2 regions of the Clostridium sp. 7_2_43FAA genome follow, and region 2 is predicted to be linked to the other one. Evidence: riboswitches for the same ligand, from Rfam matches in the RefSeq annotation. Region 2 holds a riboswitch; the other holds the start of a gene.
What was found. A riboswitch is a leader RNA that binds a small molecule or an ion and turns the genes downstream of it on or off. The one in region 2 is predicted to bind S-adenosylmethionine.

Region 1: it holds a riboswitch for S-adenosylmethionine, as region 2 does, so the genes downstream of both, metF (methylenetetrahydrofolate reductase [NAD(P)H]) here and CSBG_RS15500 (O-acetylhomoserine aminocarboxypropyltransferase/cysteine synthase family protein) in region 2, are expected to answer to the same signal.

What each region holds. Positions count from the first base shown of each region.
Region 1 covers NZ_JH815222.1:286,682-292,406, forward strand. Annotated here, with positions in the region: gene CSBG_RS02935 (MraY family glycosyltransferase) at 1-450, shown strand, start outside; gene CSBG_RS02940 (GNAT family protein) at 656-1,189, shown strand; SAM riboswitch class I at 1,352-1,475, shown strand; gene metF (methylenetetrahydrofolate reductase [NAD(P)H]) at 1,643-2,536, shown strand; gene CSBG_RS02950 (S-ribosylhomocysteine lyase) at 2,599-3,057, shown strand; gene CSBG_RS02955 (NAD(P)H-dependent oxidoreductase subunit E) at 3,339-3,815, shown strand; gene CSBG_RS02960 (NADH-ubiquinone oxidoreductase-F iron-sulfur binding region domain-containing protein) at 3,817-5,721, shown strand; gene CSBG_RS02965 (NADH-dependent [FeFe] hydrogenase, group A6) at 5,722-5,725, shown strand, end outside.
Region 2 covers NZ_JH815222.1:3,065,060-3,070,784, reverse strand. Annotated here, with positions in the region: gene CSBG_RS15515 (metallophosphoesterase) at 1-511, shown strand, start outside; gene CSBG_RS15510 (hypothetical protein) at 593-1,609, shown strand; gene CSBG_RS15505 (5-formyltetrahydrofolate cyclo-ligase) at 1,633-2,229, shown strand; SAM riboswitch class I at 2,276-2,395, shown strand; gene CSBG_RS15500 (O-acetylhomoserine aminocarboxypropyltransferase/cysteine synthase family protein) at 2,515-3,798, shown strand; gene CSBG_RS15495 (ZIP family metal transporter) at 4,423-5,202, shown strand; gene CSBG_RS15490 (hypothetical protein) at 5,482-5,664, shown strand.

The DNA of each region.
Region 1 (5,725 bases), 2.8 Mb from region 2:
TTATCATTGATTTCATCAATAACATTTGCAGCAGCTGCAATTATTCTAGGACAAAGTGAATCTATAAGTATGTCACTAATAGTAACAGGAGTAACTTTAGGATTTTTAATGTATAATAAATATCCAGCAAAGATTTTTATGGGAGATTCAGGAGCAAATTTTTTAGGATTTATATTGAGTATAATAGCTTTAGATGGTGCCTTTAAGCAAGCAACTTTAATGAGCTTATTTATTCCAATACTAGCTCTAGCAATTCCTATATTTGATAATTTGTTTGTTATAATAAAAAGATTTATGGATGGAAAACCAGTATATCAAGCGGATAGAAGCCAAATACATTATAGATTGGAAGCTAAGGGGTTTACTCCAAAGCAAGTTGTAACGTACATAAATATGGTTAGTTTAGCCTTTAGTATAATTTCTATAATATTACTTTTAATAAAAAACTAGAATAAAATATTTATTATAAAAATAATAAAAGGATTTGATTTATATATAAAATAAGTATATAATTACTGAAATAAAATAATTAATTAGAAAATTCAGCCAAAAGGCTGAATTTCTTTTAAAGAAAAATAGTTTGAAGATTCAAAAAGAGATCATCAACTATCCAGTTTCAATTATCCATTATAAATTGTAAAAGGGGGGTATTATCATGTATAGTGGTAAATTAGTAAAATTAAGGGCGTATAAGGAAGCGGATATAGAAAAAGCAGTAGAGTTTATAAATGATGAAGAAGTGAAAAAACTATTAGATTCTAACATTCCATTTCCAATGACTAAATGGCAAGAAGAAGAGTGGGTAAAAAGTAGAAAAGCAAATACCGATTTTACTTATGATTTTGCAATTGAGGATTTAAAAACTGGAAAGTATATAGGTGGATGTAGCATTAATGAATGTAATGTGAAAAATAGAACTTGTGAAATAGGAATAATGATTGGGGATAAAGAATACTGGAGCAAGGGATATGGAAGCGATGCACTAAAATTGCTAATAAAGTTTATATTTGAAGAAGTAAATATGAATAAGATAAAGCTTAAAGTTTTTTCTTTTAATAATAGAGCTATTGCATGCTACAAGAAAGTTGGTTTTAAAGAAGAAGGTATATTGAAAAAAGAATTATATAGAAGTGGAAAATATTACGATGTAATACCAATGGCAATTTTTAAAGATGACTTTGATAGTTGAAATCATCAAATATGAAACTTATAGATAATTCTTTTGTGAATTTGTCTATATAATTTAATAGCTAAAGAAGTGTATTTATAAATTTTAATTTAAAATATATAATTTCAATATATATTTACAAATGTTTGTAAATAAAATATAATATAGAAAAAGAATATTTAAAACTTATCAAGAGTGGTGGAGGGACTGGCCCTAAGAAACCCAGCAACCTACGTAGGTTAATTATAATGAATGATTTTCACTTATATAACCTCATTGTGTGGTGCTAATTCCTGTTAGATAAGGGTAATTCATAGGCTGTATATTAATACCTAAAGGTTATCCTTTAGGTATTTTTTTATGTATAAAGAATAACTTTCAGCTATCAATATCCATTGTTAAATATAAACTATCAATAGAAATTGTAAATTATCTATATATTATCAATTATTCATTGAAAAAAGGGGGCAAAACATGAATATAAATAATTTATTTGATAAAAAAGAGGTGGTTTTTTCTTTTGAGATATTTCCACCAAAACAAGAATCAAAAATTGATACTATTTACAATACTTTAGAGGAATTAAAAGATTTAAAGCCAGATTTTATAAGTGTAACATACGGGGCAGGTGGAAGCTTATCTAAGAACATGACATGTGAGATTTCATCAATAGTAAAAAATAAATATAAAATAGAACCATTAGCTCATTTAACATGTATAAACTCAAATAAAAACCAAGTAAATTCCATTTTAGATAACTTAAAGCAGTCAGGAATAGAAAATATATTGGCTTTAAGAGGTGATATTCCGTTAGGTTATAAGGGAAGTAATGAATTTGATCATGCAAGTGATCTTATAAAGCATATAAAGCAAAGGGGAGATTTTAATATAGTTGGGGCATGTTATCCTGAAGGACATTTAGATAGTAAAAACTTAGAGGAAGATATAATTAATCTAAAGAAAAAACAAAAAGCTGGTGCTACACACTTAATTTCACAATTATTCTTTGATAATGAGTACTTTTATAGTTTTTTAGAAGAAAAAGAAAAGTACAATATAGATATTCCAGTACAAGCAGGAATAATGCCAGTTATAAATACTAAACAAATAAATAGAATTGTTTCATTATGTGGAGCTAAGCTACCAAAGAAATTTATTAGGATAATGAATAAATACGAATTTAATCCTGAGGCATTAAGAGATGCTGGAATCGCATATGCTACAGAGCAGATAGTAGATTTGATATCAAATGGAGTAGATGGAATTCATTTATATACTATGAATAATTCGTATGTTGCTAAAAGAATAAGCACAAGTATATTTTCTATATTAGATACTATAAATAATTGTGAAAGATTAATAAACTAGTTGATATATTAATGAGGGTAGATATTTAAAGATAAATAAGATAGTTATGTGGAGGATGTAATATGGAAAAAGTAGAAAGTTTTGAATTAGATCATAGAATAGTTAAGGCACCATATATAAGAAAGTGTTGTTTGCTAACAGGTAAAAAGGGAGATAATGTAACAAAGTTTGATATTAGATTTTTACAACCAAATAAAGAAGCCTTTGGAACAGCTGCGATGCACGGACTAGAGCATCTTTTGGCACATGAATTAAGAAGTAGATTAGAAGGAATAATAGATTTATCACCAATGGGATGTAGAACTGGATTCTATTTAAGTATATGGGGAGATAGAGAAGCTTATGAAATAAAAGAAGCATTAGAATTATCTTTAAGAGAAGTTTTAAAGGCGACAGAAATACCTGCTGCTAATGAAATTCAATGTGGAAACTACAGAGACTTATCATTATTTGGAGCAAAAGAGTATGCTAAGGAAGCTCTAGAAAAAGGTTTTTCATTAAATATATATGGAGAAAAATAAGTGTTTTATGCAGAATTATAAGTTGATTTTAAGTATAAGACATATAATAATTTATTAATGAATAAAAATATACTATAAGATATAGGAGTTGTATTCTAATATGAAAGGATTAGAATACAACTTTTTTATTTCCTATGTAAGTATAAATGAAATGAGATTTAATAGCCAGTAAAATAAATCAATAGTGGCAGGTATTTTATATATTTTAAAAAAAATAGAAATATGATACTATTTAATTGTTAGAATATTTTAAAAATTCAGTTAAAGATGGGGGAGATAATTTGAGAGATAAATGTGGTAAATTTAAAGATTTAGAACTATTTATCCAAGAAGGGAATGATGATGAAAGTTCATTAATTTCTGTATTACATCATGCCCAAGGATTATATGGGTATTTAGGAAGAGAGGTTCAGGAGTATATAGCTTATAGATTAAATATACCAGTATCTAAGGTATATGGGGTAATAACTTTTTATTCATATTTTTCTACAGAACCAAAAGGAAAGTATGTAATAAGTATATGTACTGGTACAGCATGCTTTGTTAGAGGGGCATGTGATATATTAGAGGATTTTAAAAAGATACTTGGAATAAAAGAAGGGGAAACAACCAATGATGGATTATTCACTTTAGATACATTAAGATGTGTTGGATCATGTGCTATAGCACCCGTTGTACTTGTAAACGATAAAGTTTATGGATATTTTACTAAGCCTCAAGTAAACGAATTAATAAATAATTTAAGGGAGCAAGGTTAATATGGAGAAAATAAGTACTTATAATGCTTTATTAAAAAAATATAAAGAATGTAAAAAGAAAATAGAGGTTAGAGAAAATCCAGAAAAATTTAATAATGATGAAATAAAAGAAAGGCATATATTAATTTGTGGAGGACCAGGATGCAAAGCATCAAATTCTGACAATATCTTAAAGGCATTTAATGAAGAAATAACAAGATTAAATTTGCAAGAAGATGTAAAAGTTATAATGACAGGATGCTTTGGATTTTGTGCAAAAGGTCCTGTAATAGAAATTATGCCAGATAAAGTATTTTATATAAAGGTAACAGAAGAAGATGTTAAAGAGATAATAGAAAGTCATATTCTTGAAGGTAGAGTTGTAGACAGGCTGCTTTATGAAAATGAAGAAACTAAGGAAAAAATAAAAGTAAAAGAAGAGATACCTTTTTATAAAAAACAAGTGAAAATAGCATTAAAAAATTGTGGAGTGATAGATCCTGAAAATATGGAGGATGCTTTAGGTGTAGGAGCTTACACAGCGCTAGGCAAAGTATTAACAACTATGACTCAAGAAGAAGTTATAAAAGAAGTAAGTGAATCTGGACTTAGAGGAAGAGGCGGTGGAGGTTTTCCAACGGGAAGAAAGTGGGAAGCTGCTAGAAGAGCAAATGGAGATGTAAAATATGTAATTTGTAATGCTGATGAAGGAGATCCGGGAGCTTTTATGGATAGAGCAATATTAGAGGGAGACCCTAATTTAGTATTAGAAGCAATGGCTATTTGTGGTTATGCAATTGGAGCTAGTAAAGGATATATTTATATAAGAGCGGAATATCCATTAGCTGTTCATAGATTAAAAGTAGCATTAAAGCAAGCGAAAGATATAGGACTTTTAGGAAGCAATATATTAAATACAGGATTCAATTTTGATATTGAAATAAAGTATGGAGCAGGAGCTTTTGTTTGTGGTGAAGCTACAGCGCTAATTCATTCAATTGAAGGACTAAGAGGAGAGCCAACAATGAAGCCACCAAGGACTTCAGAAAAAGGATTATGGCAAAGACCAACTTGTGTTAATAATGTGGAAACTTTTGCAAATGTTAGTCAAATAATTAACAATGGTGCTAAATGGTATAGTTCAATAGGAGCAGAAAAATCTGCTGGAACTAAGGTTTTTGCTTTAGCAGGAAACATTAATAATGTAGGTTTAGTAGAAATCCCAATGGGAATGCCATTAAGAGATATAGTTTATGAGATAGGCGGAGGAATTATTAACAATAAAGCGTTAAAAGCTATACAAACAGGAGGACCTTCAGGTGGTTGTATACCAGTAGAGTACCTAGATTTACCTATAGAGTATGATACTTTAACATCAATTGGATCAATGATGGGCTCTGGAGGGATGATAGTAATGGATGAAGATAACTGTATGGTTGATATAGCCAAGTTTTATTTAGAATTTAGTGTTGATGAATCTTGTGGCAAATGTACTCCTTGTAGGATAGGGAATAAAAGAATATTAGAATTATTAAAGAAAATTACTGATGGTACGGCAGTAGAAGAAGATTTAGAAAAAATTAATGAATTATGTGAAGTTGTTAGAGACGCATCTCTTTGTGGACTTGGAGAAGCAGCTCCCAATCCTGTATTAAGTACTTTAAAGTTTTTTAACAATGAGTATAAAGAGCATGTAATAGATAAAAAATGTACTGCAGGAGTATGTAAAGGATTAGTGAAATATGAGGTTACAGATAGTTGTATTGGATGTACTAAATGTTTAAGGGCATGTCCTGTATTAGCTATTAAAGGTAAAATTAGAGAAAAACATATTATTAATATTGATAAATGTATAAGATGTGGTTTATGCTACGAAGCATGTCCGACTAAAGCTATTATAAAAACTAGCTTAGGAGGTGAATTCTAGATGA
Region 2 (5,725 bases):
TCATGATAAATGGATAAAAGGATATCATTTTATATCATTAGGATCTGAAGATGGTAATTCTCAAACTATAAATTCAGTTACAGCATTTATTTCTGATGAACAATTAGAATGGTTTAAAGAAAAGTTAGCTGAGAATTATCAAAAAGGTAAACCGATATTTGTATTTTTACATCAGCATTTAGATTATGGAGATAATCCATGGGTTGGATCAAAGCAAAGTGAAGAAATAAAGAATATATTAGAGCAATACCCAGAAGTAATTATGTTTTCATCACATACTCATAGGGATTTGAATGAAAGTAGTGTAGTTTTAAATAAACCATTTACAATAGTCAATACAGGATCTATTCATTACACTATTATACCTGATTCAAATGAAGAAAAAGGCTATAAAAGAGAATCAGATTATATTAAGGGTGTTTATATTGAGGTGAATGATAATAATGTTACTATCAAAGGTAGAAATATAAAAGATAAAGAATGGATATTTAGTACAGAAGTTTCTAATTAATTAAGGTGCCTTACATGAAGGCACCTTTTATTTTGTGTCAAAGAAATGATATATTATAATAATATAAAGGGGGCATGTATTATGAATATAGGTATAATAGGATTTGGAGGGGTTAGTAAAGCTTTAATAAAACTATTAGGGGATAAAAGTGAATATTTATATAATCTAGGAATTCATATAAGAGTTAAATATATAATAAAAAGTAATGGTGGAATATATAATAATTTAGGAATAAACTTAGAGGAAATTATAAGTAATGATTTTAATTTAAATATAGAAAGTCTACAATTTAAGGAAGACATAAATATAAATACGATAGTAAAAAATAATGATATAGATATGCTTGTGGAATTAACAAATACTAATATAGAAACGGGAGAGCCAGGGTTAACTCATATAAAGCTAGCTTTAGAGAATTCTATTAACGTGGTAACAGGAAATAAGGGGCCAATATTGCTTCAATATAATAACTTAAAAAAGTTAGCTGATAAAAATAATGTAAAGCTTGGGATAGGGTGCACAACAGGAGGGGCACTTCCATCTATAAATGTTGGAACTTTTGATATAGCAGGATCAGATGTATTGTCAATTGAAGGTATATTAAATGGAACGAGTAATTATATTTTAACTGAAATGTATGAAAATGAAGTTGATTATGACGAAGCATTAAACAAAGCTATAAGTTTAGGAATAGCAGAAGCAAATTATAATCTAGATGTAGAAGGATATGATACTGCATCAAAAATTTTAATACTAGCTAATGTTATTATGAATTCTAGTTTAACTATCGATGATATTAAGATACAAGGAATAAATTTATTATATAAAAGCTTAATAATAAATGAAAAAAAGAATGGCAATAAAATTAAATTAATAGGAAAAATATATAAAGAAGGCGAACAAATCAAAGCATATGTAAAACCTGAGGTAATAGATAAAAGTCATCCTTTATATTTTGTAGATGGTAAAAATAAAGGTGTGCTTTATAGTACAGATACTTTAGGAGACATTAGTGTAATAGGCGGTGCATCAGGAACTATAAATGCAGCTGCAGCAATATTAAGAGATATAATAAATATATTTTGCAAAGAAAAATAATTAAAAAGTGAAAAAATGAAGGAATGAAAAAAATTATGAATAAAGAAGAAAAGAAAGTTTTAAGAAATAAAATATTAGAAATAAGAGATTCACTAAATAACAACGAAAAAGAATTAATGGATAATAAAATATTTAATGAGTTAATAAATACAGATTTATATAAAAGATCTATTAATATATTTATTTACATAAGCTTTAGCAATGAGATAAATACAAGAAATATAATAGAAAAGGCCTTTAAGGATAAAAAGAATGTTTTTATTCCCAAAGTATATAAAGATGATAAATTAATGAAGGCAATAAAATTAAATTCTATTGATGAGCTGAAGAAAAATTCAATGGGTATCTTAGAACCAATAGATGACTCTAATTATATTGAAAAAGAAAATATAGATTTAATAGTAGTACCTGGAGTTGTTTTTGATAAAGAATGTAACAGAATAGGGTATGGAGGAGGATATTACGACAGGTATTTAAAAGATATAAAATCTAAAGAAAATAAGATAGCATTGGCATATGATTTACAAATAGTTGATAAAATAGAATCAGAAGTGCATGATATCAAAGTAGATTATATAATCACGAATACTAGAGCCTTAAAAAATACAAATAATGGTTGAAAATTTAAAGATATAGTGTATAATATATAATAATTAAATAAAAAAGACTTTATTAAGAATGGTGGAGGGACTGGCCCTATGAAACCTAGCAACCTACGAAATATAAAATTATTTTATAAATAAGTGTGGTGCTAAATCCTGCAAGCTGATGCTTGGCAAATAAGGTATTTCATTGAGTTTATTAGTGAATAGTTTAGTATATTTAGGTTGCTTCTTATTTGAAGTAACTTTTTTTATTTTATAGAAAAGCAATAAGCAATAATATTAAATAAGGGGGCTTTCAATATGGAAGGAAAATGGGAAAAAGGGACAATATGTATTCAAGGAGGTTATACACCAAAGGCTGGGGAACCTAGGGTATTACCAATATTTCAAACAGCAACTTATAAGTATGATGATCCAGATCACTTAGAAAATTTATTTAACTTAGAAGCAGAGGGGCATTTGTATAGTAGAATATCTAATCCTACAGTTTGTGCATTAGAAGATAAGTTTGCAAGACTTCAAGGGGGAGTTGGGGCAGTAGCTACAGCATCAGGACAAGCAGCTGTGTTATATTCAATATTAAATATATGTAAGGTTGGGGATCATATAATATCAGCATCTTCTTTATATGGTGGAACAATTAATTTATTTACGGTTAATCTTAAAAAGATGGGGATAGATGTAACCTTTGTTGATCCAGAAGCAAGTAAGGAAGAAATTCTTTCATGTGCAAATGAAAATACTAAAGCAGTATATGGAGAGACAATTGGTAATCCGGGATTAAATATATTAGATTTTGATAAGTTCTCAGAGGTTGCAAAGGTGTTAAAGGTTCCATTTATAGTAGATAATACTGTAGGAACTCCATATTTGTGTAATCCATTTGAACATGGGGCAAATATAGTGGTACATTCAACTACTAAATATGCAGATGGACATGCACAGAGCATTGGAGGAATAGTAGTTGATGGAGGAAATTTTGATTGGGTAAATGGAAATTTTGAAGAATTTACTCTACCAGATCCAAGTTATCATGGATTAAAATATGTAGAATCATTTGGAAATGCTGCATATATTACAAAGTTAAGAGTTACATTAGGACGAGATATAGGGGCATGTCAAAGTCCATTTAATGCTTACTTAACTAATTTAGGTTTAGAAACTCTTCATTTAAGAATGGAAAGACATTCACAAAATGCCTTAGAACTAGCAAAATGGTTAGAAAAACATCCTAAAATAAAGTGGGTTAATTATCCATATATTGAAACAAGCTCACAATATGATAAAGCAAAGAAATATTTAAAAGGTGGAGGAAGTGGATTATTAACTTTTGGAATAAAAGGAGATATAGAAACAGCAAAGAAATTTACAAAAGCATTAAAATTAGTAGCATTAGTAGTTACTTTAGGAGATGTTAGAAGTTGTCTTTTACATCCAGCAACAACTACACATAGTCAATTATCAAAGGAAGAGCAAATAGCAAGTGGAGTAACACCTGATTTGATGAGAGTTTCAATTGGAATTGAGGATATAAGAGATATAATTGCAGATTTTGAACAAGCATTAATCTCAATTAACAGTTAATAATAAAAAAACAATAAGAAAATAAAAGAATTCAATGTTGTTTAAAATTTTATTTCAAAGGGTATCACGTTTTGTGACTCTCATTTTAGAAATATGATATTTTAACAAATTAGAATAATATATTTGTTAAAAGCTACTATTTTTAATTGGTATTAGAAAATAGTAGCTTTTAACTATTGGTTTTAATTTTATAAATAATATAGGAATTAAAATAGAATATATTAAGTAGAAATATGTTAAAATATACTTAGATATAATAAAGATTAGGAGAAAGTCGATTATACAGGGGAAAAGTTTATGAGTAAGTTTATTAAAAGTATTATTCATGTTTTAGATATATGTTGATTATTCATATGTGGCTATAGTAGTGTAATAAATTAAAAAAAAGAGGGACATGTTAATGATAAGAAAATAGACTTAGTTTCTTCAGATTAATCAGAAAATAAAATCAATAATATAAATAATAATGATTTTACAGATTCAAATTGAGTAGATGATGGTTTTAAAGATGGAACAATTGCTCTATTTATATAGGAAAACAAGTTTGATAGAAGATACTCAGGAAAGATGCCATAAGTTATTTAATCAATATATGAAATAGTGTTTATAAAAGGAGGAGTGGGAATGAATATTTTAATTGGAATCTTAATACCGTTTTTAGGTACGTCTCTAGGGGCTGCTTGTGTTTATGCAATGAAGAAAGAAATGAATAAAATGGTTAATAAGATACTTCTTGGATTTGCATCAGGAGTTATGATGGCTGCAGCAGTATGGTCATTAATTATTCCTTCTATAGATATGTCTCAAAATATGGGGAAATTATCATTTATTCCAGCTGCAGTTGGAGTACTTGTAGGAATTTTATTTTTATTTTCTTTGGACAAAATTGTTCCGCATATGCATATCAATAGTAAAAAGGAAGAAGGAACAAAAAAATATAAACTAAGTAAAACTACAAAACTTGTACTGTCAGTAGTAATTCATAATATTCCGGAGGGAATGGCAATAGGAATTGTTTTTGCAGCAGTTATGAATGAGGCCAATGCAGTAACTCTTGCTTCAGCTATTGCTCTTTCTATAGGGATAGCAATTCAAAACTTTCCAGAAGGTGCAATAATATCAATGCCTCTTAAAAGCGAAGGCTTAAGCAAAAATAAATCATTTATTTATGGAGCTTTATCTGGAATAGTAGAACCAATAGCGGCGGTAATTACAATAATATTTTCTAGTGTTATTACACCAATAATGCCATATCTACTTTCTTTTGCAGCAGGAGCTATGATTTTTGTTGTAGTAGAGGAATTAATACCAGAGGCAGCAGAAGATAATTTTTCTGATATTAGTGCAATAGCATTTTCTATAGGATTTGTAATTATGATGATTTTAGATGTAGCATTATCCTAATTTAAGAAAAGGATAAATTATAGAATAAAAATGAAAGTTTTGTATTAAAGTTTACAAGTTTAGTTAGCTTTTTATCTGTATTATGGATTGTGATATTATCCATAAGATTTAAATTAAGTGGAGTATATGTTGGCTTGCAAATAAATAATTTAATATTTGCTGTTGTTCATTATTTAAAAATTAATAGGGATAATTGCAAAGAAACTCTTTATAAAATATAATAGAATATGATAATTAAGATTTAGTAAACTAATTTACATTGATGTAAGGAGTGTATTTATGTTTAATAAAGAGGAACTTCAAATTCTTAATGAAGCTTTAAAGATGTATGAAGAAAAAACTACGAAGCAATTAGAGTCTAGTACTAATAATAAGGATAAGATGGTTGCCTATAATAGAAAACAAAAGAAAATATGGTTACTTCAAAATAAGATGAAAAAGCTTATTGAAGAAAATAAGTAAAAGCCTTTTAATAAGGGCTTTTTTTATTTTTATATAAAGTGATTTATTAGTTTAAAAGTAG